Regions from separate parts of the Clostridium mucosae genome, predicted to be linked through region 4. Evidence: riboswitches for the same ligand, from Rfam matches in the RefSeq annotation. Region 4 holds a riboswitch; each other region holds the start of a gene.
The links. A riboswitch is a leader RNA that binds a small molecule or an ion and turns the genes downstream of it on or off. The one in region 4 is predicted to bind S-adenosylmethionine.
Positions count from the first base shown of each region.

Region 1: it holds a riboswitch for S-adenosylmethionine, as region 4 does, so the genes downstream of both, metH (methionine synthase) here and NSA50_RS09970 (methionine ABC transporter ATP-binding protein) in region 4, are expected to answer to the same signal.
Region 2: it holds a riboswitch for S-adenosylmethionine, as region 4 does, so the genes downstream of both, metK (methionine adenosyltransferase) here and NSA50_RS09970 (methionine ABC transporter ATP-binding protein) in region 4, are expected to answer to the same signal.
Region 3: it holds a riboswitch for S-adenosylmethionine, as region 4 does, so the genes downstream of both, NSA50_RS05340 (O-acetylhomoserine aminocarboxypropyltransferase/cysteine synthase family protein) here and NSA50_RS09970 (methionine ABC transporter ATP-binding protein) in region 4, are expected to answer to the same signal.

Region 1 covers NZ_JANKAF010000020.1:9,606-15,866, forward strand. The annotation lists gene NSA50_RS16535 (WG repeat-containing protein) at 1-692, shown strand, start outside; gene NSA50_RS16540 (hypothetical protein) at 898-1,227, shown strand; partial or broken gene aspD (aspartate 4-decarboxylase) at 1,287-2,916, opposite strand; SAM riboswitch class I at 3,221-3,317, shown strand; gene metH (methionine synthase) at 3,438-6,261, shown strand, end outside.
Region 2 covers NZ_JANKAF010000010.1:67,930-74,190, reverse strand. The annotation lists gene recD2 (SF1B family DNA helicase RecD2) at 1-346, opposite strand, end outside; gene nagA (N-acetylglucosamine-6-phosphate deacetylase) at 631-1,761, shown strand; gene metK (methionine adenosyltransferase) at 1,802-2,977, opposite strand; SAM riboswitch class I at 3,097-3,205, opposite strand; tRNA gene NSA50_RS12065 (tRNA-Tyr) at 3,354-3,438, opposite strand; tRNA gene NSA50_RS12060 (tRNA-Thr) at 3,446-3,520, opposite strand; tRNA gene NSA50_RS12055 (tRNA-Val) at 3,538-3,613, opposite strand; tRNA gene NSA50_RS12050 (tRNA-Tyr) at 3,631-3,715, opposite strand; tRNA gene NSA50_RS12045 (tRNA-Thr) at 3,722-3,796, opposite strand; tRNA gene NSA50_RS12040 (tRNA-Tyr) at 3,829-3,913, opposite strand; gene NSA50_RS12035 (hypothetical protein) at 4,210-4,773, opposite strand; gene yyaC (spore protease YyaC) at 4,884-5,420, shown strand; gene mreB (rod shape-determining protein MreB) at 5,476-6,261, opposite strand, start outside.
Region 3 covers NZ_JANKAF010000003.1:76,564-82,824, reverse strand. The annotation lists gene thrS (threonine--tRNA ligase) at 1-480, shown strand, start outside; gene NSA50_RS05355 (sugar O-acetyltransferase) at 720-1,280, opposite strand; gene NSA50_RS05350 (hypothetical protein) at 1,406-1,588, opposite strand; gene NSA50_RS05345 (ZIP family metal transporter) at 1,868-2,647, opposite strand; gene NSA50_RS05340 (O-acetylhomoserine aminocarboxypropyltransferase/cysteine synthase family protein) at 3,264-4,547, opposite strand; SAM riboswitch class I at 4,665-4,783, opposite strand; gene NSA50_RS05335 (5-formyltetrahydrofolate cyclo-ligase) at 4,830-5,414, opposite strand; gene NSA50_RS05330 (homoserine dehydrogenase) at 5,587-6,261, opposite strand, start outside.
Region 4 covers NZ_JANKAF010000007.1:132,194-138,454, reverse strand. The annotation lists gene malQ (4-alpha-glucanotransferase) at 1-1,202, shown strand, start outside; gene NSA50_RS09975 (DUF503 domain-containing protein) at 1,336-1,632, shown strand; SAM riboswitch class I at 1,727-1,875, shown strand; gene NSA50_RS09970 (methionine ABC transporter ATP-binding protein) at 1,969-3,006, shown strand; gene NSA50_RS09965 (methionine ABC transporter permease) at 3,006-3,644, shown strand; gene NSA50_RS09960 (MetQ/NlpA family ABC transporter substrate-binding protein) at 3,781-4,614, shown strand; gene NSA50_RS09955 (serine hydrolase) at 4,814-5,746, shown strand; gene NSA50_RS09950 (alanyl-tRNA editing protein) at 5,759-6,261, shown strand, end outside.

The DNA of each region.
Region 1 (6,261 bases), on a different contig from region 4:
TAGATAAAAATAATAAAGTAATTTATCAACCGAATAAAGAGATTCCTTTAGATCAAAGATATTTGATAATAATTGATAAATATAAACCAAACATAAATTATCTCATATATATTCCACAAGTGAAAGGGATGCATGATGATAATATAGAAAAAGAAGTTAATTCAAGATTAAGGGAAATGTCATTTTTCATACCATCAAAAAGAGAATTGATAGGTAAGGAGCTAAATATTATAAATGATCAGGTATTATCATACAATTACTACGGAAATTTTCAAATATTATTTTACAGAGATAATTCAATAATCATAGATTTATTAGGATATTATTATCCATTAGGAGAAGTTCATGGAACACCAATAAGAAAAACCTGTGCTATTGATTTGTTGACGGGAAAATTTTACAATTTAAAGGATTTATTTAAAAGTAATACGAGCTGGATAAATAGGTTAAATGATATAATTGAGAATTTTATAGAAAATGACCCTAATTATGAATATGTTTTTCCAGATTCATTTAAAGGAATATCGGAGAATCATGACTTTTACCTAGATAAAGATAATTTATATATTTATTATCTTCCAAATGAAATAGGCCCTTATTCTGCTGGGGTTATTACTTTTAAAATACCACTTATCCAAATACAAATTTATTTAGATAATCAAGGTGATTTTTATAAAGCATTCTATGGATAATTAGAAGAAGCATATTAGAATTTAAGTATTCTTATATGCTTTATTTTTAATGTTAAATATAATCTTAAATAATATACTCGTAAATGAGTATAAATAGAATAAAAAAATGAAAGCAAATCAAAAAAACAAAGAAATAAAACAAATAGAAAGAATAATATATACTATATATAAATAAACAAAAGATATTTAGAAAGTGGAGACTAAGATGAACTATAATAATTCAGATTATAATTATGAAGATTATTTTAAAATAATGAGTATGAATAATGAAAATTGTTCATATACCGATTATGAACAATTAGATAATAATGAATATAGGAATAATCTAGAAGAAGGATTAAATAATATGAATCTTGATTTAAAAAGTTCATATACAATGAATCAAAATAATGAGAGAAACATAAATATGTTTCAAGGACATCAAAAAAATCAATACAGTCAAGAATTAATGAAATCACAAGAAAATGTGAAAGAAATTTTAATAAAAACTGCTGTTTTAATAATATCTTCTAATATCCTTATTTTAGTTTTGTAGTACTACTATATTTTATAGTAGTACTACAATTTAATATCTTTTATCTCTATTACACAGTTTCATATTTCACTTTCTTTCCATCTACTTACAAATTCATCAAGAATTATACGAAGTGTTTTTCCTATAGTGGTATAATCCTCATCTTTCAAATTTGCCAAAGAAATTCTTATAGACCATTCTGGTCCTTGAAATCCAGAACCACTTAATAATACAATAGATGATTCTTCAGCTAATCTATATAACACTTCAACAGGCTTATAATTGCTCTCAAGATAATTTGCAAACTTTGAACCATAATTATAATTTGCCCATTCTAATAAATCAAATTCTGTATAATAAGCTGCGTCATATATATCTTTTCTTAAATTTAGTCCGAGACTATCAACATAGTAGTTTTTGACGTCTATGACATATTTCTATAGTTTGATTTTTATATATGTTTTTATCATCTAATAATGCAAATGCACAGAAAAATGCCATTTGCACTTGTTGAGGTGTAGAAAGTCCAGCTGTATGGTTTAAGGCAACCTGTCTGCTATCTGCAACTATTCTATCTATGAATGGTATAGTTTCTGGATTTAAATTCATATCACCGTATCTTCTATTTAAAATTTTCTTTTTATCTTCTGACAATTCTTTAAGAAGTTTATCATATATATTTTTTTCATGAATAGCTATAGTTCCTAATCTCCAACCTGTAACTCCGAAATATTTAGAAAATGAATAAACCCCTATAGTGTTATAAGGTAAATCAGCCATTAATGATCTAAATTCAGGAACAAATGTACCATAAACATCATCAGATATTATCATTATATCTTTATTATACTCATTTACAATAGAAACTAGGTTTTTTCTACATTCACTGCTTAATGAAACAGATGGTGGATTACTTGGATTTACTATAAATAAAGCCTTTATAGAATTATCTTTAAGTTTTTCTAGTTCATGTAAAGGATATTGCCAAGTATGTGTTCCATCTGTGGTAGTTTCAGTAGCCTTTATAGGAACTATTTCTAAATCATATCTAGGCAAAACTGGTATTTCTAGATATGGAGTAAATATAGGTACCATTATTGCTATTTTATCTTTGGGATTAAGAAGCATATTTGATCCTAAAGTATCAAATATGTAACACATTGCTGCAGTAGCTCCTTCTACCGCAAAAATATTAAATTTACCACTTGGAGGCTTGTTGTAACACATTTCTTGTACTAAATAATCATGAACTATTTGTTCAATATGAAATAGCATTCTATCTGGAACAGGATAGTTATCTCCGATAATTGCATCTGCTAATTCATATAAGTAATCATCGGCATTAAATTTTTTTTCATTTATTCCATATTCAATTATTTTTCTTAGTAATTCTATTCCTGGCAAAGTATTATTTTCATCTACAAATTTTATGAATCTATGGTAAATACCATTTTTTTTAGGCATTCCAGCTAGATTAACATTATAAAAATCTTTTTTAGTTTCATTAACAGCAAAAAGACCAAATGTAAAAAAGGCTTCTCTAGGAGTAGATGCTGTCCAATTTGGATTTCCCCGACCAGCATCTAAAAGAATACGTGCTGTTTTTTCATTTTCTCCATTAGCTAGTTCTATTAGCCTATTTTTAAATTCAAATGGACTTATTTTACCATAAATCTTTTCAATTTCTTCACGTTGTAAATTTTTGTCCATAGTTTTCTCCTTAATTAAAAAATTTATCTTATTTTTTGTTATGAATCTAAATATTATTCTTATAAATAATTAATACTAAAAATACATTAATATTTATATAATTAATCAAGTAAAATTCAATATAAGAACACGAATCATTTAACATTTTATATAAATTACAAAATACTATTTATATAAATAAATTATAATTTAATTAAATGTTAAATCTTTATTTCAATATCATATAATCTAAACTTAGATTTTTTTATTTAATGAAATATATTTACAATAAATGAAAGAGATTATATAATTATATAAAAATAATATCTTATTAAGAGCGGTGGAGGGACTGGCCCTTTGAAACCCAGCAACCTACTTTCTAGTGTGGTGCTAAATCCTACAGATTTTCTGAAAAATAAGAGTAATAGAATTTATATATAATTTTTATATAATCCTTTCTTATTTAGAAGGGATTTTTTATTTCTAAAAATATTGATGTTAGTTTTAAATATTATTAATCGATATTATAAGGGGGCTATATAATGAAGAGAAATTTTGAAATAGTTAAAGACTTAGAAAAGAGAATTTTAGTAATAGATGGGGCAATGGGAACTAATATTCAATCATTTATGTTGAAGGAATCTGATTATAGGGGGAATTTATTAAAAGACTTCAACCTAGATCAAAAAGGAAATAATGATTTGTTAAGTATAACAAAGCCAGAAGTAATTGATGAAATACATAGAGGATTTTTAGAAGCAGGTGCAGATATAATTGAAACTAATACATTAAATTCAAATAGAATATCTCAAGCTGATTTTGGGCTTGGAGATTTAGTTTACGATTTAAATTATAAAAGTGCAGAGATTGCTAAAAAGGCTTGTGATGATTTTTCAAAAAATGATGGCAAAAAAAGGTACGTAGCAGGATCTATAGGGCCAACAAATAGAATGGCATCATTATCTCCAGACGTTGAAGATCCTGGGTATAGGAATATATCTTTTGACCAGTTAAAAGAGGCATATGAAGAACAAATTGGTGCATTAATTGATGGTGGCATTGATTTAGTTTTAATAGAAACGATCTTTGATTCTTTAAATGCTAGAGCTGCTATTATGGCGGCTAATGATGTTTTCAGATTAAAAAATAAAGTTATTCCAATAATGATATCTGGAACTATATCCGATAAATCAGGAAGGATTTTATCAGGACAAAATCTTTCTGCTTTTGCTGCTTCTATGAAAAATGAAAATATCATTTCAATAGGACTAAATTGCTCTTTTGGAGCGAAAGATTTAAATCCTTTTATAAAAGAATTATCAGAAACTCAGGAGTTATTTATATCAGTTTATCCAAATGCAGGGTTGCCTAATGAATTAGGACTTTATGATGAGTCACCTAAAATAACGTCAAAGTGTATTGAAGAAATGCTAAAAGAAGGATATCTAAATATAGTAGGTGGATGCTGTGGAACTACTTATGAACATATAAAAGCAATTGCAAATATAGCTAAAAACTATAAACCAAGACTTGTAAAAGGAATTGAAATAGAAAGTGTATATAGTGGATTAGAAATAACCAAGGTGAATAAAGAAAGTAATTTTATTAATATTGGAGAAAGAACAAATGTTTCAGGATCTTTAAGGTTTGCACGACTTATTAGGGAAAAGAAATATGAAGAAGCTCTTGAAATTGCTAAAGAACAAGTTGAAAATGGTGCTCAAATAATAGATGTAAATTTTGATGATGGACTTTTAGATAGTGAAAAAGAAATGGAGTATTTTTTAAAACTCTTAGCTTCAGAACCAGATATTTCAGCTAAACCTATAATGATTGATTCATCAAGATGGGAAGTTATAGAAAAAGGTCTTAAAGTAATTCAAGGAAAACATATAGTAAATTCTATTTCTTTAAAAAATGGAGAAGAAGACTTTTTAAAGAAAGCAAAGATTATTAAAGATTTTGGAGCAGCAGTTGTCGTAATGGCTTTTGATGAAAAAGGCCAAGCAGATAGCTATGAAAAAAAGATAAGTATATGTAAAAGAGCTTATGATCTTTTAGTGAATAAAGTTAAATTTCCACCAGAGGATATAATATTCGATCCAAATATTTTAGCAATAGCTACAGGAATTGAAGAACATAATAATTATGCTTTAGATTTTATAAATGCAACTAAGTGGATAAAAGAAAATTTACCATATTCTAAGGTTTCAGGTGGAGTTAGTAATTTATCATTTTCTTTTAGAGGTAATAATAAAATAAGAGAAGCTATGCATTCAGTTTTCTTATATCATGCCATAAAAAATGGCATGGATATGGGGATTGTAAATCCAAGTATGATTCAAATATACGATAATATCCCTAAAGATTTACTTAAGTTAGTAGAAGACGTTGTTTTAAATAAATCTAAAAATGCAAATGAAATACTTTTAGAATCTGCATCTTTATATAAAAACGATTCGAAAGAAGATGAAGAAAGTAGAGATGACTGGAGAAATTTAGCTTGTAAGGGAAAATTAGATTATTCTATAGTAAAAGGAATCACTAATTATATAGAAGAAGATTTAAAAGAAGCATTAAAATTATATGACAATCCTTTGCAGATAATAGAAGAGCCATTAATGGGTGGAATGAAAAAGGTAGGTTCATTATTTGAAAGTGGAAAAATGTTTTTACCACAAGTAGTGAAATCTGCAAGAGTCATGAAAAAAGCTGTTTCTTTTTTAACACCATATATAAATAGTAAAAACGATGGTAAGTTTACTATGAATGGAAAGATATTAATAGCTACTGTAAAAGGTGACGTTCATGATATAGGAAAGAATATAGTTGGGGTTGTTTTATCTTGTAATAATTTTGAAGTTATAGATTTAGGGGTTATGGTTCCGTGTGAAGAAATAATTGATAAAGCAATTAAGGAAAATGTTGATATAATTGGTTTAAGTGGATTGATAACTCCATCTTTAAATGAAATGATAAATGTAGCAAAGGAAATGGAAAAAAGAAGCCTAAATATTCCACTTATTATTGGAGGTGCAACTACTTCTAAAATTCATACAGCGTTAAAAATAGATCCGAATTATAGTGGACCAGTAATTTATGGATATGATGCATCTAAAACTGTTGAGATTTGTAAGAAGTTAATATCAAGTGATAAGGATAAATTTATAAAGGAAACTAAGGAAGAGTATAGAGTGCAAAGAGAAAATTATAAAAATCTGAAACTTGAATTTCTTTCTCTAGAAGAAGCAAGGAAAAATAAACTTAAAATAGATTGGAAAAATACTCATATTAAAAAACCTAATTTTTTAGGCGTAAAAGAAATTTATAATTATACTATAAAAGATGTTAGGCCTTTTATAGATT
Region 2 (6,261 bases), on a different contig from region 4:
CAATGTGATTTTCTAATATATCTAAAGTTTCTTCTTTAAATTTATCCACAATTTTTTTAGCAGTTATAGGACCTATTCCATGAATTATACCTGTACTTAAATATTTTTTTATTCCTTCTACGGAATTTGGTAATACTTCTTCATATTCCTCTATATTAAACTGACGTCCAAATTGTTTATGAAGTACCCATTGCCCTTTTAACTTAACATGTTGCCCTTCTTTTAAAAAAGGAACTATTCCAACTGCATTTATACAATCTTTATCTATCCTTACTTTTGATACAACATACCCTGTATCATCACTCTTGAATACAATAGATTCTACTATTCCGTTTAGACATTCCATGTTATCTCTCCAAATCTTCCAATAATATTTTAATCTCACTATTTTTATTATATAATTATATCATATATAAGTTGTAATAAAGATTATACATTTATATTAATTATACTATATTTAGTGTGCTATAATTAAATAAATAAGTGTACTAACTTATATAAATAATAAGCTTTATATTATTTCAATTTTATACTATTTTTGAATACGTTTTATAGCTATTTATACCATTCTAGCTTTTAATGCTATAGCTTTTAATTGAAATTTATATAAAAAAATGTGGAGGTGCTCATATGTTAATTAAAAATTGTAATATAGTATATCTTGATAAGATAGAAAAAGGATCCGTTTTAATCGAAAATGGAAAAATAAAGGAAATAAATCCTAGTAATATTAATGATTCTGAAGTAATAGACGCAGAAGGTCTATATCTATCTCCAGGATTTATAGATGTTCATATCCACGGTGCAGGTGGACATGACACAATGGATGGTACATTTGAAGCAATAAATGAAATTTCTAAAACTATAGTTAAGCATGGGACTACTGCTTTCACTCCAACTACAATGACAGTATCAGTAGATGATGTAAGAAAATCTATGGGTGTTATAAAAGAAGCTAAAGAAAATGGTACTGATGGCGCTATTGTTTTAGGAGCTCACCTTGAAGGTCCTTTCATTAGTCCAAAAGCTATTGGTGCACAAAATCCTAATTTTTTAATTCCTCCAACTCTTGAGAACTTTAATGCTCTTGTCGGAGATGCTGAAGATGCTGTCGTATCAATAACAATTGCCCCTGAAGTTCCTGGTGCTAAAGAATTAATAAAGGAATTGTCAAAAAAAGGAATAGTTTGCTCTATTGGACATACAAAAGCTACCTATGACGAAGCTATGGAAGGCATTAAATGTGGCTGCTGTCACTCAACTCATTTATTTAACGCAATGACACCATTTGCTCATAGGGAACCTGGAGTTGTAGGCGCTATATTTGATAGCGAGATAACTACAGAAACAATTTCTGATGGTATTCATATATCATATCCATCACTTAGAATAGCTTATAATCAAAAGACAACTGATAAAGTATTATTAGTTACTGATGCTATGATGGCTTGTGCAATGCCTAATGGAATGTATACATTAGGTGGTCAAGATGTTGTTGTTAAAGACGGTGCTGCAAGGCTTTTAAGTGGAAGCTTAGCGGGTTCAATCTTGACTTTAGATAAGGCAATTAAAAATGTATATAAAAATGTTGGTCTTCCATTAAATGAAGCTGTAAAAATGGCTACTTTCAATGCTGCTAGACATTGTAAAGTTGAAGATAGAAAAGGTCTTGTAAAAGAAGGCTACGATGCTGATTTAGTTTTATTTGACGAAGATATAAACATAAAAAATGTAATAGTTTCTGGTAAAATACTAGTATAAATAAAAAATGCTCCAATCCTAAATTGGAGCATTTTTTATTTTAAATATATTTTTTTATTTCTTCTACCTTATTTAAAGCTTCCCAAGGTAAGTTTAAATCATTTCTTCCAAAGTGACCATATGCAGCTGTTTGCTTGTAAATTGGTCTTCTTAATTCTAAACCTCTTATTATAGCGCCTGGTCTCAAATCAAATACTTTTTCAACTATTGAAACTATTTCTTCCTCTGATTTCTTTCCTGTTCCAAATGTATCTATTTCTATTGATACAGGCTTAGCTACTCCAATAGCATAAGCTAATTGAATTTCTAATTTATCTGCAATTCCTGCTGCAACTAAGTTCTTAGCAACCCATCTAGCTGCATAAGCTGCTGATCTATCAACCTTAGTTGGATCTTTTCCTGAAAAAGCACCCCCACCGTGTCTTCCATATCCACCATAGGTATCAACTATTATCTTTCTTCCAGTTAATCCACTATCTCCTTGTGGCCCACCAACAACAAATCTTCCAGTTGGATTAATGTAATACTTAGTACTATCATCTAATAGTTCAGCTGGTACTACAGCTTTAATTACATGTTCCATTAAATCTTTTCTTATTTGCTCTTGAGATACCTCTTCACTATGTTGTGTTGATATTACTATTGCATCTATTCTTACAACCTTATTATCATCATATTCAACAGTAACTTGAGTCTTTCCATCTGGTCTTAAGTATGGTAAAGTTCCGTTCTTTCTTACCTCTGATAATCTTCTTGATAATCTATGAGCCATAGCTATTGGTAATGGCATATATTCTTCTGTTTCATTCGTTGCAAAACCAAACATCATACCTTGATCTCCAGCTCCAACTGATTCAACATCATCCTTTTCTCCTGATCTTGATTCTAAAGCTTCATCTACTCCCATAGCTATATCGCCTGATTGCTCATCTATTGATGTTAAAACTGAACATGTTTCACAGTCAAAACCATATTTAGCTCTATCATATCCAATTTCTTTTACTGTTTCTCTAACTAACTTTGGAATATCAACATAGCACTTAGTTGATATTTCACCCATAACTAGTACCATTCCTGTCGTAACTGCTGTTTCACAAGCAACTCTTGCCATAGGATCCTTAGCTAAAATACTATCTAATACTGCATCTGAAATTTGATCACAAATTTTATCTGGATGCCCTTCTGTAACTGATTCTGATGTAAATAATCTTTTCATTTCCATTTCTCCTTTCATTTTATTTGATATTAATTCTAAACTATATTAATTCTAAACTAAATTAATTTATAAAATAAAAAAATCTCTTCGATAAGAAGAGATGTTAAAAATCTTAATCTTTCTTATCTTGCAAAATTACTTTGCAGGAATTGGCACCACACTCAACTTTAATGAAGTAGGTTGCCGGGTTTCATCGGGCCCATTTCCCTCCGCCTCTCTGGATAAGAACTAATATCAAATTTTACCTTTTAGAGTATATCACTTTTAATATTCATAGTCAACTAAAAAATATAAATTCATTGCATATTTAAACTTTTTAATTATAAAGTTCTAGCTTATTTACAAATAAAAAAAAGACAAGAATTCTTGTCTTTTTTGGTGGGGGAGGACGGATTCGAACCATCGAAACGAAACGTAACAGATTTACAGTCTGCCCCCTTTGGCCACTCGGGAACTCCCCCATATTATTGGAGCTGGCAATAGGAATCGAACCTACAACCTGCTGATTACAAGTCAGCTGCTCTACCGTTGAGCCATGCCAGCATATTTATTTTTTAAAATGGTGGAAACAACAGGGATCGAACCTGTGACCCTCTGCTTGTAAGGCAGATGCTCTCCCAGCTGAGCTATGCTTCCATATTAATATTATAAAATGGTGGGGGAGGACGGATTCGAACCATCGAAACGAAACGTAACAGATTTACAGTCTGCCCCCTTTGGCCACTCGGGAACTCCCCCATTTTATGGAGCTGGCAATAGGAATCGAACCTACAACCTGCTGATTACAAGTCAGCTGCTCTACCGTTGAGCCATGCCAGCATATTATTATTTCATTCTAAACAAATTTTATATGGTGGGGGAGGACGGATTCGAACCATCGAAACGAAACGTAACAGATTTACAGTCTGCCCCCTTTGGCCACTCGGGAACTCCCCCATTAAAATTTATTTAATTTCAGTTAAGTAAACATTATCGCCTCAACTGACAATGACTAGTATATATTTATTGCATACTAATTTCAAGTGCGTTATTCACTCATTTAACAAGATTATATTCATCATTTTCTATATTTCTTTAATTTTCTCCTATTTAATACTAATATCATTTTTTATTGTCTTATATTGTCCTAAAATTTAATTCATTCAAAGTAATATAATTACCTATTTAATATTACTGATTATTCAATTTTTACTCTAAAACTGAAATATATATTCTGACTAATATTTAAAATATTAAACTTCGTCTTCAATAATATTTAAATCAATATATCTACTTATAATCTCCATAAATTCTTCATAATCCAATAGCGACATTCTCTTTTTTACTAATAAAATCCCTTCTTTTACATTATCATTATCATATTTATTAGAAAAATGATCATTTAATTTAACTATATCTATAATAGATAAACTTTTTAACATTCTATCTACTTCTAACTTTTCACTTTTTTCAAGTTCTGCAAATAAATTATTTTCAATATCACTTTCCTTTATTGTTAACCCTTCTATTTTGCTATCACTTTCTATTATATTTTCATTAGAATTAATATTATTATTAGATTCCTCTTTAATATTAAATCTTTTTAAATTATTATCTACTTTTTTTTGCTTCTCCTCTTTTGATATATCTTGCTCATTTAGAGTTTCATCACTATGTAGTTTTTTTTCGGTAGTTACTTCCTTAGAATTATTACTTATAACATCTTCACTTTTTAATGGATTCCATACTAATAGATAATAGATAGGGATACTTGCTCCAAGAATTATAGTAATTATATAAGAAAATATTTTTTTCATATTTATTCATCTCCTTTTATTTAATTAATTTCCTTTTTATGTTTTTTTATACATTTTATTATATTTATTAGTTTCAAAACATATATTGTATAAGCGGAGGTGAATTTTTAGTGAAGCATAAAGTATTATATAATTCTTATAATTCTCATATTGAAATAGCAAAATTTATCAAAGACTATATTACGAATAATACTGTAATTGTATGTATAGGTACTGATAAGTGCATTGGTGACTGCTTAGGTCCAATGGTTGGTACATTTTTAAAAGAAAAAAATTTCCCTCTTCCAGTGTACGGAACTATAGAGTCTCCAATACATGCTCTTAATATAAATAATAGATTAAATGAAATTAATAAATTGCATCCCAAAGCTTTAATCATAGGAATAGATGCCTGCCTAGGTGAAGCTAGTTCTATTGGCGAAATACATACTAGAGATTATCCAATACATCCTGGAAAAGGGGTCGGTAAAAATTTACCTGACGTTGGTATAGCTTCTATAATCGGTATTATTGATTCTAGTGAAAATGCTGAATTTTTTACATCTAGAAGTATTCGTCTGCATTTAGTCATGGAAATGTCAAAAATAATATCATCTGCCATTATTCATGCATATAACCTTGCTCACAACCAAAAGGGGAGTTTTTAAACTCCCCTTTAACAATTTTATCTATTTAATATATGTATTTAATTGTATCTATAATTTACTCAACTAATGATATTTCATTGTCTGAAGAATTTGTATCTATTTTGTCTAAATATCCCAAGACCTTGCCTGTTCCCTCGGCTACTGCTTCTACTGAATTGTTTGCAACTTCAACAGTAACCCCAGTTTCATGTTCTATTAGCTTATCTAATCCATCTAATAAAGAGCCTCCACCTGTCATTAGTATCCCTCTCTCTATTATATCAGCAGCAAGTTCAGGTGGTGTTTTTTCCAATACAGATTTAACTCTTTCAACAATTAAAGATACTGATTCTTTTAATGCATATATTATTTCATCTGTTGAAATAGAAAGCTCATCTGGTAACCCAGTAATTAAATTTCTTCCCTTCATATTTGCATTTAAGTTTCTTGATCCCTTAAATGCTGATCCTATAGTCACCTTCAATTCTTCTGCTGTTTTCTCACCTATCATTATCTTGTACTTATTTCTTACATATTTTATTATTGCATCATCAAAAGTATCACCTGCTACCTTAATAGATGATCTTACAACAACTCCACCAAGTGATATTACAGCTATATCAGTAGTACCTCCACCAATATCTACCACCATAGATCCACTTGGCCTAGTTATATCTAATCCTGCCCCTATTGCAGCAGCTAAGGGTTCTTCTATTAAATGAACTTTTTTAGCGCCAGAGTTTCTTGCAGCATCAATTACTGCCCTCTTTTCAACTTCCGTTGCTTGGGATGGAACACATACCATTACTTTAGGAGCTGTAATCTTACTCTTTCCATACGCCTTTTTAATGAATTCTTTTAA
Region 3 (6,261 bases), on a different contig from region 4:
ACAATAATAACTATCCAAATTGACTTTGCTCTTGCAGAAAGATTTGATATGACTTATATAGACAAAGATGGTAACAAAAAACGTCCATATATAATTCATAGATCATCAATTGGATGTTATGAAAGAACTTTAGCTATGCTTATTGAAAAATATGCTGGTGCATTCCCAACTTGGCTTGCTCCAACTCAAGCAATAGTTCTTCCTATTTCTGATAAATATAATGACTATGCTGAATCAATAGTTAAAGACTTCAAAAATTCAGGAATAAGAATTTCTGCAGACTATAGAGCAGAAAAAATCGGTTATAAGATTAGAGAAGCTAGACTTGAAAGAATACCTTACATCCTAGTTGTTGGTGAAAAAGAAGCTGCTAACAATGAAGCTTCAGTAAGAAGCAGAAAGAACGGAGAAGAAGGTGCAATTTCAGTTTCTGAATTAAAGAACAGATTAATTCTTGAAATAGCTAATAAAGATAAATAATCAATGTATAATTTATAATATAGAATGTAGAATGGTGAAAAAAAATCCTCTGGTCGGATTTTTAGAAATTAAATGTTTTTAGAAGAGAATCCTGAAAAATTTTAAATTTTTCAGGATTCTCTTTATTTATAATGATTTTTTAGTTATGAACTTCTTTTATTCACTTAATATTCTTTCATTGCATATTTTTATTATATTTCCTATAAACTATCTCTCATATTTATATTTTTTATGAATCACTACTCCTTGTCTAATTCCCTTATAACTCTACATGGGTTACCAACCGCTAGTACATTATCTGGAATACTCTTAGTTACAACACTACCAGATCCAATAACTGAATTTTCTCCAATTCTTACACCTGGATTAATAGTACTTCCCCCTCCTATCCATACTCCATCACATATTTCTACTGGGTCCGCATATTCTAAATTTTCCATTCTCTCCTTAGGTGAAAGTGCATGATTAGCTGTAAATATATTTACATTAGGCCCAATCATAACATTTTTTCCTATAGTTACTCTGCCACAATCTAATATTGTACAATTGTAATTTGCAAATGAATTTTCTCCCCAATAGATATTGTAGCCATAAGCACATCTAAAAGGTTGCTCTATGAAGAACTCTTTCGGTGCATAACCAAATAATCCTCTAAGTAAGTCCATTCTCTTTTCAACCTCCTTTGGATGTAGTGAATTGTATTCAAACATAATTTCATTAGCATGTTGTCTATCATTAAACAATTCATCTCCTAAAGAAACATACCAATCTCCCCTTAGCATCTTTTCCTTTTCAGTCATAATATCCTCTCCCAACCATAAATATCATATTTATTTATATAAAATACATCTTATAATCATATTACTATTTTTAAACTGATAAATCACTTTATATAAAAATAAAAAAAGCCTTTACTAAAAGGCTTTTACTTATTTTCTTCAATAAGCTTTTTCATCTTATTTTGAAGTAACCATATTTTCTTTTGCTTTCTATTATAAGCAACCATCTTATCCTTATTATTAGCACTAGATTCTAATTGCTTCGTAGTTTTTTCTTCATACATCTTTAAAGCTTCATTAAGAATTTGAAGTTCCTCTTTATTAAACATAAATACACTCCTTACATCAATGTAAATTAGTTTACTAAGTCTTAATTATCATGTTCTATTATATTTTATAAAGAGTTTCTTTGCAATTATCCCTATTAATCTTTAAATAATGAACAACAGCAAATATTAAATTATTTATTTACAAGCCAAAATATACTCTACTTAATTTAAATCTTATGGATAATATCACAATCCATAATACAGATAAAAAGCTAACTAAACTTGTAAACTTTAATACAAAACTTTCATTTTTATTCTATAATTTATCCTTTTCTTAAATTAGGATAATGCTACATCTAAAATCATCATAATTACAAATCCTATAGAAAAAGCTATTGCACTAATATCCGAAAAATTATCTTCTGCTGCTTCTGGTATTAATTCCTCTACCACAACAAAAATCATAGCTCCTGCAGCAAATGAAAGAAGATATGGCATCATTGGAGTAATAACACTTGAAAATATTATTGTAAGTACTGCTGCTATTGGTTCTACTATTCCAGATAAAACCCCATAAATAAAAGATTTATTTTTACTTAATCCTTCACTTTTAAGCGGCATTGATATTATTGCCCCTTCTGGAAAGTTTTGAATTGCTATTCCTATAGAAAGAGCAAGTGCTGATGCAAGAGTTATCCCTCCCCCTTGATTCATAACTGTTGCAAAAACAATTCCTATTGCCATCCCCTCTGGAATATTATGAATTACTACTGACAGTACAAGTTTTGTAGTTTTACTTAATTTATATTTCTTTGTTCCTTCTTCATTTCTACTATCTACGTGCATATGTGGAATTATTTTATCCAAAGAATATAAAAATAAAATTCCTGCAAGTACTCCTACTGCTGCCGGAATAAACGATAATTTCCCCATGCCTTGAGACATATCTATAGAAGGTATAATTAATGACCATACAGCTGCTGCCATCATAACTCCTGATGCAAAACCAAGAAGTATTTTATTAACCATTTTATTCATTTCTTTTTTCATTGTATAAACACACGCCGCACCTAGAGACGTTCCTAAAAATGGTATTAATATACCAATTAAAATATTCATTTCCACTCCTCCTGTATAAATATTATTTTATCTATTAATTAACTAACTCATAATATCTTTCCTTAATGCTTTCTATCAAACTCTTTCTCCCATATCATTAAGCAATTATTTAATCTTCCAACCCATAATCTGTGGCTTGACTTTTTTATGTCTAATTTCAATTTGCTTTACTTCATCTATATAAGCTTGTTTATTTTACTTTCTAATATAATTATCATTATTTATAATTTATAGCTTGGTCATTATTTACCGCTTGGTCATTATTTTTGTTATTAGTTTCATTTTCTATCTTATCTTAAGAAACTAAATTCCATTTATTATTAAAATGCCCTTCTTTTTTCACCTATCACATTTCTACAAGCAACTATAAATAATATTTATATACCTAAAATACAAGTCATACTTTTAATGAACTCGCTATATAATTGATTACCTACTAATATTTATTATACCCAAGTATATTTTAACATATTTCCACTTAATATATTTTATTTAATTTGCATATTATTCTAAAAACTAAAACTAATAATTAAAAGCTACTATTTTCTAAAATCAATTTAAAATAGTAGCTTTTAACAAAAATATTATTACTTATTAAATCTTTAATTATTTATTATTAACCGTTAATTGAATCTAGTGCCTGTTCAAAATCTGCAATTATATCTCTTATATCCTCAACTCCAATTGAAACTCTCATTAAATCTGGTGTTACTCCACTTGCTATTTGTTCTTCCTTCGATAATTGACTATGTGTAGTGGTTGCTGGATGTAAAATACAGCTTCTAACATCTCCTAAAGTGACTACTAATGCTACTAAATTTAATGATTTTGTAAATTTCTTTGCTGCCTCTATATCTCCCTTTATTCCAAAAGTTAATAATCCACTTCCTCCACCATTTAAATACTTTTTTGCTCTATCGTATTGTGAGCTAGTTTCAAGATATGGATAGTTAACCCAATTTATTTTAGGATGTTTTTCTAACCATTTTGCTAACTCTAAAGCATTTTGTGAGTGTCTTTCCATTCTTAAATGAAGAGTTTCTAACCCTAAATTAGTTAAATAAGCATTAAATGGACTTTGACATGCCCCAATATCTCGTCCTAATGTAACTCTTAGCTTTGTTATATATGCTGCATTGCCAAATGATTCTACATATTTTAATCCATGATAACTTGGATCTGGTAATGTAAATTCTTCAAAATTTCCATTTGCCCAATCAAAGTTTCCTCCATCAACTACTATTCCTCCAATGCTTTGTGCATGTCCATCTGCATATTTTGTAGTTGAATGTACTACAATATTTGCTCCATGGTCAAATGGATTGCATAAGTATGGGGTTCCTACAGTATTATCCACTATAAATGGAATCTTTAATTCCTTTGCGACCTCTGAAAACTTCTCAAAATCTAATATATTTAGTCCTGGATTACCAATTGTCTCCCCATATATTGCTTTAGTATTTTCATTTGCACATGAAATAATTTCTTCTTTACTTGCTTCTGGGTCAACAAATGTTACCTCTATCCCCATTTTTTTAAGATTAACTGTAAATAAATTAACTGTTCCACCATATAAAGATGATGCTGATATTATATGATCCCCAACCTTACATATATTTAATATTGAATATAATACTGCAGCTTGCCCTGAGGATGCAGCTACTGCTCCAACTCCTCCTTGAAGTTTAGCAAACTTCTCTTCCAATGCACAAACTGTAGGATTAGATATTCTACTATATAAATGCCCCTCTGCTTCTAAGTTAAATAGATTTTCTAAGTTATCTGGATCATCATACTTATAAGTTGCACTTTGAAATATTGGTAATACCCTAGGTTCCCCAGCCTTTGGTATATATCCTCCTTGAATGCATATTGTTCCCTTTTTCCACTTTCCTACCATATTGAAATCCCCCTTTTAATATTATTGCTTATTGCTTTTTATAAAATAAAAAAAGTTACTTCAAAATAAGAAGCAACCTAAATATACTAAACTATTCACTAATACGATTAATGAAACACCTCATTTGCCAAGCATCAGCTTGCAGGATTTAGCACCACACTAATTTATAAATAATTTTATACTCAGTAGGTTGCTAGGCTTCACAGGGCCAGTCCCTCCACCATTCTTAATAAAGTCTTTTTTATTTAATTATAATATATTATACACTACATTTTCCAAATTTCAACCATTATTTGTATTTTTTATAATTCTAGTATTCGTGATTATATAGTCTACTTTAATATCATGTGCTTCACATTCTATTTTATCAACTACTTGTAAATCATATGCTAATGCTATCTTATTTTCTTTAGATTTTATCTCATTTAAATATCTATCGTAATATCCTCCACCATATCCTATTCTGTTACACTCATTATCAAAAACAACCCCAGGTACTACTATTAAATCTATATTTTCTTTTTCAATATAATCAGAATCATCTATTGGTTCTAAAATTCCCATTGAGTTTTTCTTTAACTCATCAAAAGAATTTAATTTTATTGCCTTCATAGATTTCTCATCTTTATATACTTTAGGAATAAAAACGTTCTTTCTATCTTCAAAAGCCTTTTCTATTATATTTATTGTATTTATTTCATTGCTAAAACTTATGTAAATAAATATATTACTAGCTTTTTTATATAGTTCTGTATTTATTAACTCATTAAATATCTTAGTATCCATTATCTCTTTTTTACTGTTATCTAGTGAATCTCTTATTTCTAAAATTTTATTTCTTAAAACTCTCTTTTCTTCTTTATTCATAATTCTCTCCTAAATATATTTTTAGCTACTTTGTTATATTTTGCGAATTAAACTTAATTACATTTATTAACTTTACGATTTTTATACTAAGTTCAGCTAGCTTCACTAAATATTCAATGCCTGCACAGCTATTTATCTTATGGAACATATCTAGTTTATCGTATCCCTTATATTAGCAATTTATATTTATTATGTCTCTTAATATAGATGCAGCTGCATTTGTTGTTCCTGATGCACCACCAATTACACTAATGTCCCCTAAAGTATCAGTCTTATAAAGCACACCTTTATTTTTACCATCTACAAAATATAAAGGATGACTTTTATCTATTATCTCAGGTTTTACGTATGCTTTTATTTTATTATTTTCTTTATATACTCGCCCTATTAACTTAATTTTATTATCTTTATTCTTTTCATTTATTATTAAGTGTTTACCTAACAAACTTATTCCTTCTATTTCAATATCATCAATGGTTAAGCAAGAATTCATAATAACATTGGCTAATATTAAAATTTTTGATGCAGTATCATATCCCTCTACATCTAACTTATAATTTGCTTCTGCTATTCCTAAACATATTGCTTTGTTCAATGCTCCACTATAATCAACTTCATTTTCATACATTTCAGTTAAAATATAATTACTTGTCCCGTTTAAAATCCCTTCAATAGATAATACTTCTGCTCCAGCTATATCAAATGTTCCAACATTTATAGATGGAAGTGCTCCACCAGTTGTACAGCCTATACCAAGCTTTACATTATTTTTATCGGCTAACCTTTTTAAGTTATTATATTGTAAAAGTATTGGCCCCTTATTCCCTGTTACTACATTAATAGAGTT
Region 4 (6,261 bases):
ATGAAAATAGTGTAGATTATGCTAAATTGTTTATAAATAAAAATAAAGTATTAAGAATAGCATATAAAAACTCTAAAAATAAGTATGATAAAGAAATAAACAAATTTATAGAGGAAAATAAATTTTGGTTAGAAGATTATGCTTTATATATGGCTGTTAAGAATCATTTTAATTTAGTTAGTTGGCAAAATTGGGATGATGATATAAGACTTAGAAAAAAAGAAGCTATAGATTCTTATAAATCATTGTTAAAGGATGAAATTGATTATTGGATATTTGTTCAATATATGTTCTTTAAGCAATGGTATAGTTTGAAAAAGTATGCTAACGATAATGGAATTGAAATAATAGGCGATATTCCAATTTATGTAGCAGAAGATAGTGCAGATATATGGAGTAATCCAGAGTATTTTAATGTTGATGAAAATATGATGCCAATAACGGTAGCAGGATGTCCACCAGATACGTTTTCAGCTACTGGACAACTTTGGGGAAATCCAATATATAATTGGGTCAACTTAGATAAAGATGGGTATAGCTGGTGGATAGATAGGGTTAGAGAAAGTTTTAAGTTATATGACGTAGTAAGAATAGACCATTTTAGAGGATTTGAAGCATATTGGGAAATACCATATGGTAATAAGACAGCAGAATTTGGACAGTGGACAAAGGGACCTGGAATAAAGTTATTTGATGCAATAAAAGATAAACTTGGAGATGTTAATATAATAGCAGAAGATTTAGGAATGATGACTGATGATGTCATGAAACTTAGAGATACAACAGGTTTTCCAGGTATGAAAATATTACAATTTGGATTTGGTGATGGAGATAGCAGAGACTTACCTCATAATTATCCAGTTAACTGTATAGCTTATACAGGTACTCACGATAATGATACTGTTTGTGGATGGTACAATGTTACAGGAAGCAAAGAGGAGATAGAAAAAGCCAAGAAGTATTTAAACTTAACTTATGAAGAAGGAATTGCAAGAGGATTAATAAGAGGAGCATGGGGAAGCCCAGCTTACTTAGCAATAACAACTATGCAAGACTTCTTGGGGTTAGGAAATGATGCAAGAATGAATATGCCTTCTACATTAGGTGGTAACTGGGTATGGAGAGCTTCGTCAAAGGATTTAAATGATAAACTAGCAAAAGAAATTTATGATTTAACAAAATTATATGGCAGAATAAAATAATTTTAACTAGATTATTAAAGTAATCCCCTATAAAAATTATAAATAAAGCTCATAGAGAATATTCTCTATGAGCTTTATTCATAATAATGTTAAGATATATAATATCTAAAAATTGTAATGTAGGTGGTTGAAAATGAGAGTTCTAGTAATGAGCGTTAAATTAAGAGCAAGCTGGGTACATTCTTTAAAAGAAAAGAGGATGGTGGTTAAAAGTATAACTCAAAAATTAAAAAATAAATTCAATATTTCAGTAAATGAAGTAGAAGATCAAGATATTCATCAAAGTATAGTAATTGCTATTTCAGGAATATGCTCAAGTAGTTCACAAGTTGATTCTACAATGGAGAATATAATTAATTTTATTGAGTCAAATACAGATGCGGAGATTATTAACATAGAAAAGGATGTTATTATGTTTAAATTTTTATAGGAACAAATACATAAAATTTAAAGTAGTGGGTTGACAATCCAATCCAATAAATGTATATTAATATCAATAGAAAAATTAAATAATTAGATTACGTTTCTTATCAAGAGTGGTGGAGGGACTGGCCCTGTGAAACCCAGCAACCTGTAATAGGATTAAATGATAAGTCTAATTTGTATTAGATAAAATTTTATTCTTATTAAGTTTGGTGCTAAATCCTGCAGCTTTTTTGCTGATAGATGAGAGAATAGATTAATATGTGAATTTACGCGCACTAGAGATTTATTCTCCGGTGCGCTTTTTGTTTTACTTTAAGTTTCATAAAAGGGGGAATGACTTGTGATTAAAATTAATAACTTAAGTAAAAGATTCAATGATGTTGAAGTTATAAAGGGAGTTTCACTTAAGATAGAAGAAGGAGAAATATACGGAATTATAGGGCATAGTGGGGCAGGAAAATCTACATTACTTAGATGCATAAATGGCCTAGAGAGTTATGAAAATGGATCAATTACAGTAATGGGAAGAGAAGTTAAAAAACTGAATGGACTAGAGCTTAGGGAGTTTAGAAAAAAGCTAGGAATGATATTTCAAGGATTCAATTTGCTCAATAGAAAAACAGTATCTGAAAATATAGCATTACCATTAGATGTATGGGGATATGAAGAAGAATATAAAAAATATAAGATTGAAAATAAAGAAAAAGGAATAAAGTCTTGTAGCTATAATAAATTTAAGAAAGAAAGAATAAAGGACAGAGTAGATGAACTTCTAGATTTAGTAGGACTTTCAGAAAAAGCAGATGTAAAACCAGCAAGCTTAAGTGGCGGACAAAAGCAAAGAGTAGCAATAGCAAGAGCTTTAGCATTAGAGCCTAAGATTTTACTTTGTGATGAAGCTACTTCAGCTCTAGATCCTAAAATAACAAAAGATATACTATCACTTTTATCAAAGATAAATAAAGAATTAGGTATAACAATTGTAATTGTTACCCATCAAATGGAGGTAGTTAAAGAGGTTTGTGAAAAAGTTGCTTTAATAGAAGGGGGCATTTTAAAAGCAGAAGGTAATTCAGAGGACTTATTTTTAAAACCAGAAATCTCTCTTAAGAAATTTTTAGGAGAGCAGGATGATGAGTTACTACCTACAAATGGGATTAACATAAAGCTATTTTTTCCAAGTACATCATCAGAAAATGCTATTATTACAAAAATGGCTAGAGAGTTAGATATAGATTTTTCAATAGTTTGGGGGAAATTAGAAAAATTTAGAGAAGATGTGCTTGGTAACTTAGTAATAAATGTAGATCTAAATGATAAAGAAAGAGTAATAGAATATTTAGAAAGTAAAAATGTGGTATTGGAGGTGCTTAATTAATGTCAGAAATATTAATACCAGCGTTTAATAAAACAATTGCAATGGTTTTTTTCTCAACATTATTTTCGCTTATATTAGGATTTATACCAGCAATTATATTAGTAGTTACAGCTCCAAATGGATTAAATCCTAATAAGATTATATATAGAGTTTTAGATACAATAATAAATATATTAAGAGGGTTCCCATTTTTAATTTTAATGGTAGCAATAATACCACTTACAAAGTTAATAGTAGGAAAGTCAATTGGTACACCAGCAGCTATAGTTCCACTAACAATAGCAGCAGCACCTTTTGTAGCAAGAATAATAGAATCATCCTTAAAAGAAGTAGATCCAGGAGTTGTAGAAGCAGCCAAATCATTTGGGGCATCTAATACACAAATAATTTTTAAGGTTATGCTAAAAGAGGCAGTTCCATCAATAATATCAGGATTAACATTAACTGTGATAAGTATAATAGGATATTCAGCTATGGCTGGAACAGTAGGTGGTGGCGGACTTGGTGATGTAGCAATAAGATATGGATATCAAAGATATCAAACAGATGTTATGATTGTGACAGTAATAATTCTAATAATAATCGTACAAGCATTACAGTCGCTAGGAAACTATCTATATAAAAAATTATCAAAATAAAGTTTATAAAAATTAAATTAATATATAGAAGATAAATGTATGAAAGACATTTAACTAAAAGAACTCTACAAGAGTTATATCCTAAATTATCAATTGTCAATTATGCATTATCAATTATTTCGAGGGGGTTAAAGAAATGAAAAAAAAATCAATTTTATCATTATTATTAACAGGGGCTTTAGCAATAAGTTTAATAGGTTGTGGAAATGCAAATAAGGAAAATGAAACAGGGGCAAAGAGTGAAGATAAAACAATAACAATAGGGGTTACTCCAGTTCCTCATAAGGAAATAGTAGAAGAAATAAAACCTGATCTTGAAGCAGAAGGATATACAGTAAAAATAGTAGAGTTTACAGATTATGTAACACCTAACACAGCTTTATCAGAAAGTGAATTAGATGCAAACTACTTCCAAACAATTGCATATTTAGATGAAACTAATGAAGGAAAAGGCTTAGATTTAACTTATACAAAAGGTATTCACTTAGAACCTTTAGGGGTTTATTCTTCTAATATTAAGGATTTAAATGAATTAGAAGAAGGAGCGACAGTTGCAGTACCAAATGATCCATCAAATGAAGCAAGAGCTTTAAGAGTACTAGAAGGTGCAGGGTTAATAAAGTTAAAAGACGGTGAATTAGTTACACCAAATGATATAACAGAGAATCCTAAGAAACTTAAATTTGAAGAGCTTGAAGCTGCTCAATTACCAAGAGTTTTAGAAGAAGTAGGTATTGCCGTTATTAATGGAAACTATGCCCTTGAAGCAGGATTGAATCCAGCTGAAAATGCTATTTATTTAGAAGATGCAACTAACGATGCTTCAAAAAAATATTATAATGTATTGGCTGTAAAAAAAGGAAACGAAGATAGTGATAAAATACAAGCTTTAACAAAGGCTTTAACATCAGATAAAGTTAAGAAATTTATTGAAGAGAAATATAATGGATCAGTAATTCCAGCTTTCTAGAAATTAATTAAAATATAAAGAATTTAAGAGATTTATTGAAAAGAAATATAGTAAAATATAAAAATTAAAATGGAAGAGTAAGTAAGAAAATAAGCTTTTACTTGCTCTTTTAATTTGCATTTAGAATTATAAGAATTTATATATGATATAATAATTATAAAAATATAATTAAAATAATGCTTTGAAATAGGGGGCATAGATGAAAAAAGTACATGTTTTATCAATTATTATACTCATATTATTTTTACAAGGATGTACTAAAAAAGAGGAAGTTATAGAGTGTGATAAAAGTAATTTTATAACAAATAGCATAAAAGACGAAAATATGGATGAGAAGATAGGTTCAAATATAGATAAAAAGATAGATGAAATAGTAGGAGATTATAAGGATAATATATCTATATACTATAAGAATCTAAATACAAATGAGGAATATATATTAAATGCAGATAAATATTATGTAGCAGCAAGTACAACGAAAGTACCTTTATGTATGATGATTTTAGATCAAGTTTTTGAAGGTACAATATCATTAGAAGATACTATTTATTATGAAGAAGCAGATAGTGAAGGTGGAAGTGGAGTTTTATACTACTTGCCAGAAGTGCCGGACATAACTATTGGAGAAGCTGTTTATTTATCTATTGTTGAATCAGATAATGTTGCTAAGAATATGTTACATAGAATAAGTGAAATATCATTAACAGATTATTTAAGAGATATAACGGAAGATGACAGTATTTCTTATGATAATTCTATCACTGCAGAGCAATTATATAAGGTATTAAAGAGATTATATGAAAAACCAGATAATAATCCTTACTATGAAAAACTTATAGAATACATGAAAGAAACTGTATTTCATGATAGAATAGATAAATATGTGCCTTATGATATAGTATCGCATAAAATTGGAGATTATTATAGATATTATCATGATTTTGGAATAGTATATGCTAAAGATCCTTATATAATAGTAATATTAACAAAGGACATAGGTGATTTAAGTGAGGAGCCTTATGAAAATGGAAGTGAAGATGAAAGATATCTTTTAGATTGGGGTAATGAAGCCTATGAAATGATAGCAAATATATCAAAAGAAATATACTTAATGGTTGAGGAAGATTATTAATAGGTGAAAAATATGGAAAAATTATATTACATAGATCAATATTTAAAAGACTTTGAAGCAAAAATTGTAGGTATTAAAAAAATAGATAGTAAATTTCATTTAGCCTTAGATAGAACAGCATTTTTCCCAGGTGGTGGAGGCCAAGTTTGTGATTTAGGTGAGTTAAATGGAGTAAAGGTATTAGATGTATATGAAGAAAATAGGGAAATATATCATGTTGTTTCAGAAGATATATCAGACCAAATTAACGTAAAAGGTAAGATTGATTGGGATAGAAGAGAAGATGGAATGCATCAGCATTTAGCTCAACATGTATTATCAGGATGCTTTTTTAAACTTTTTAATAGAAATACATTAAGTATTCATTTAGGAAAAGATATTAGCACAGTAGATATTATTGGGTATTTAACTGAAGATCAAATAAGAAAAGCTGAAAAAATGGCAAATGAGATAATAAGAGAAAATATTTTAGTAGAGAGCTTAGTACCTAGCGAAAAAGAGCTGGAAAATATGAA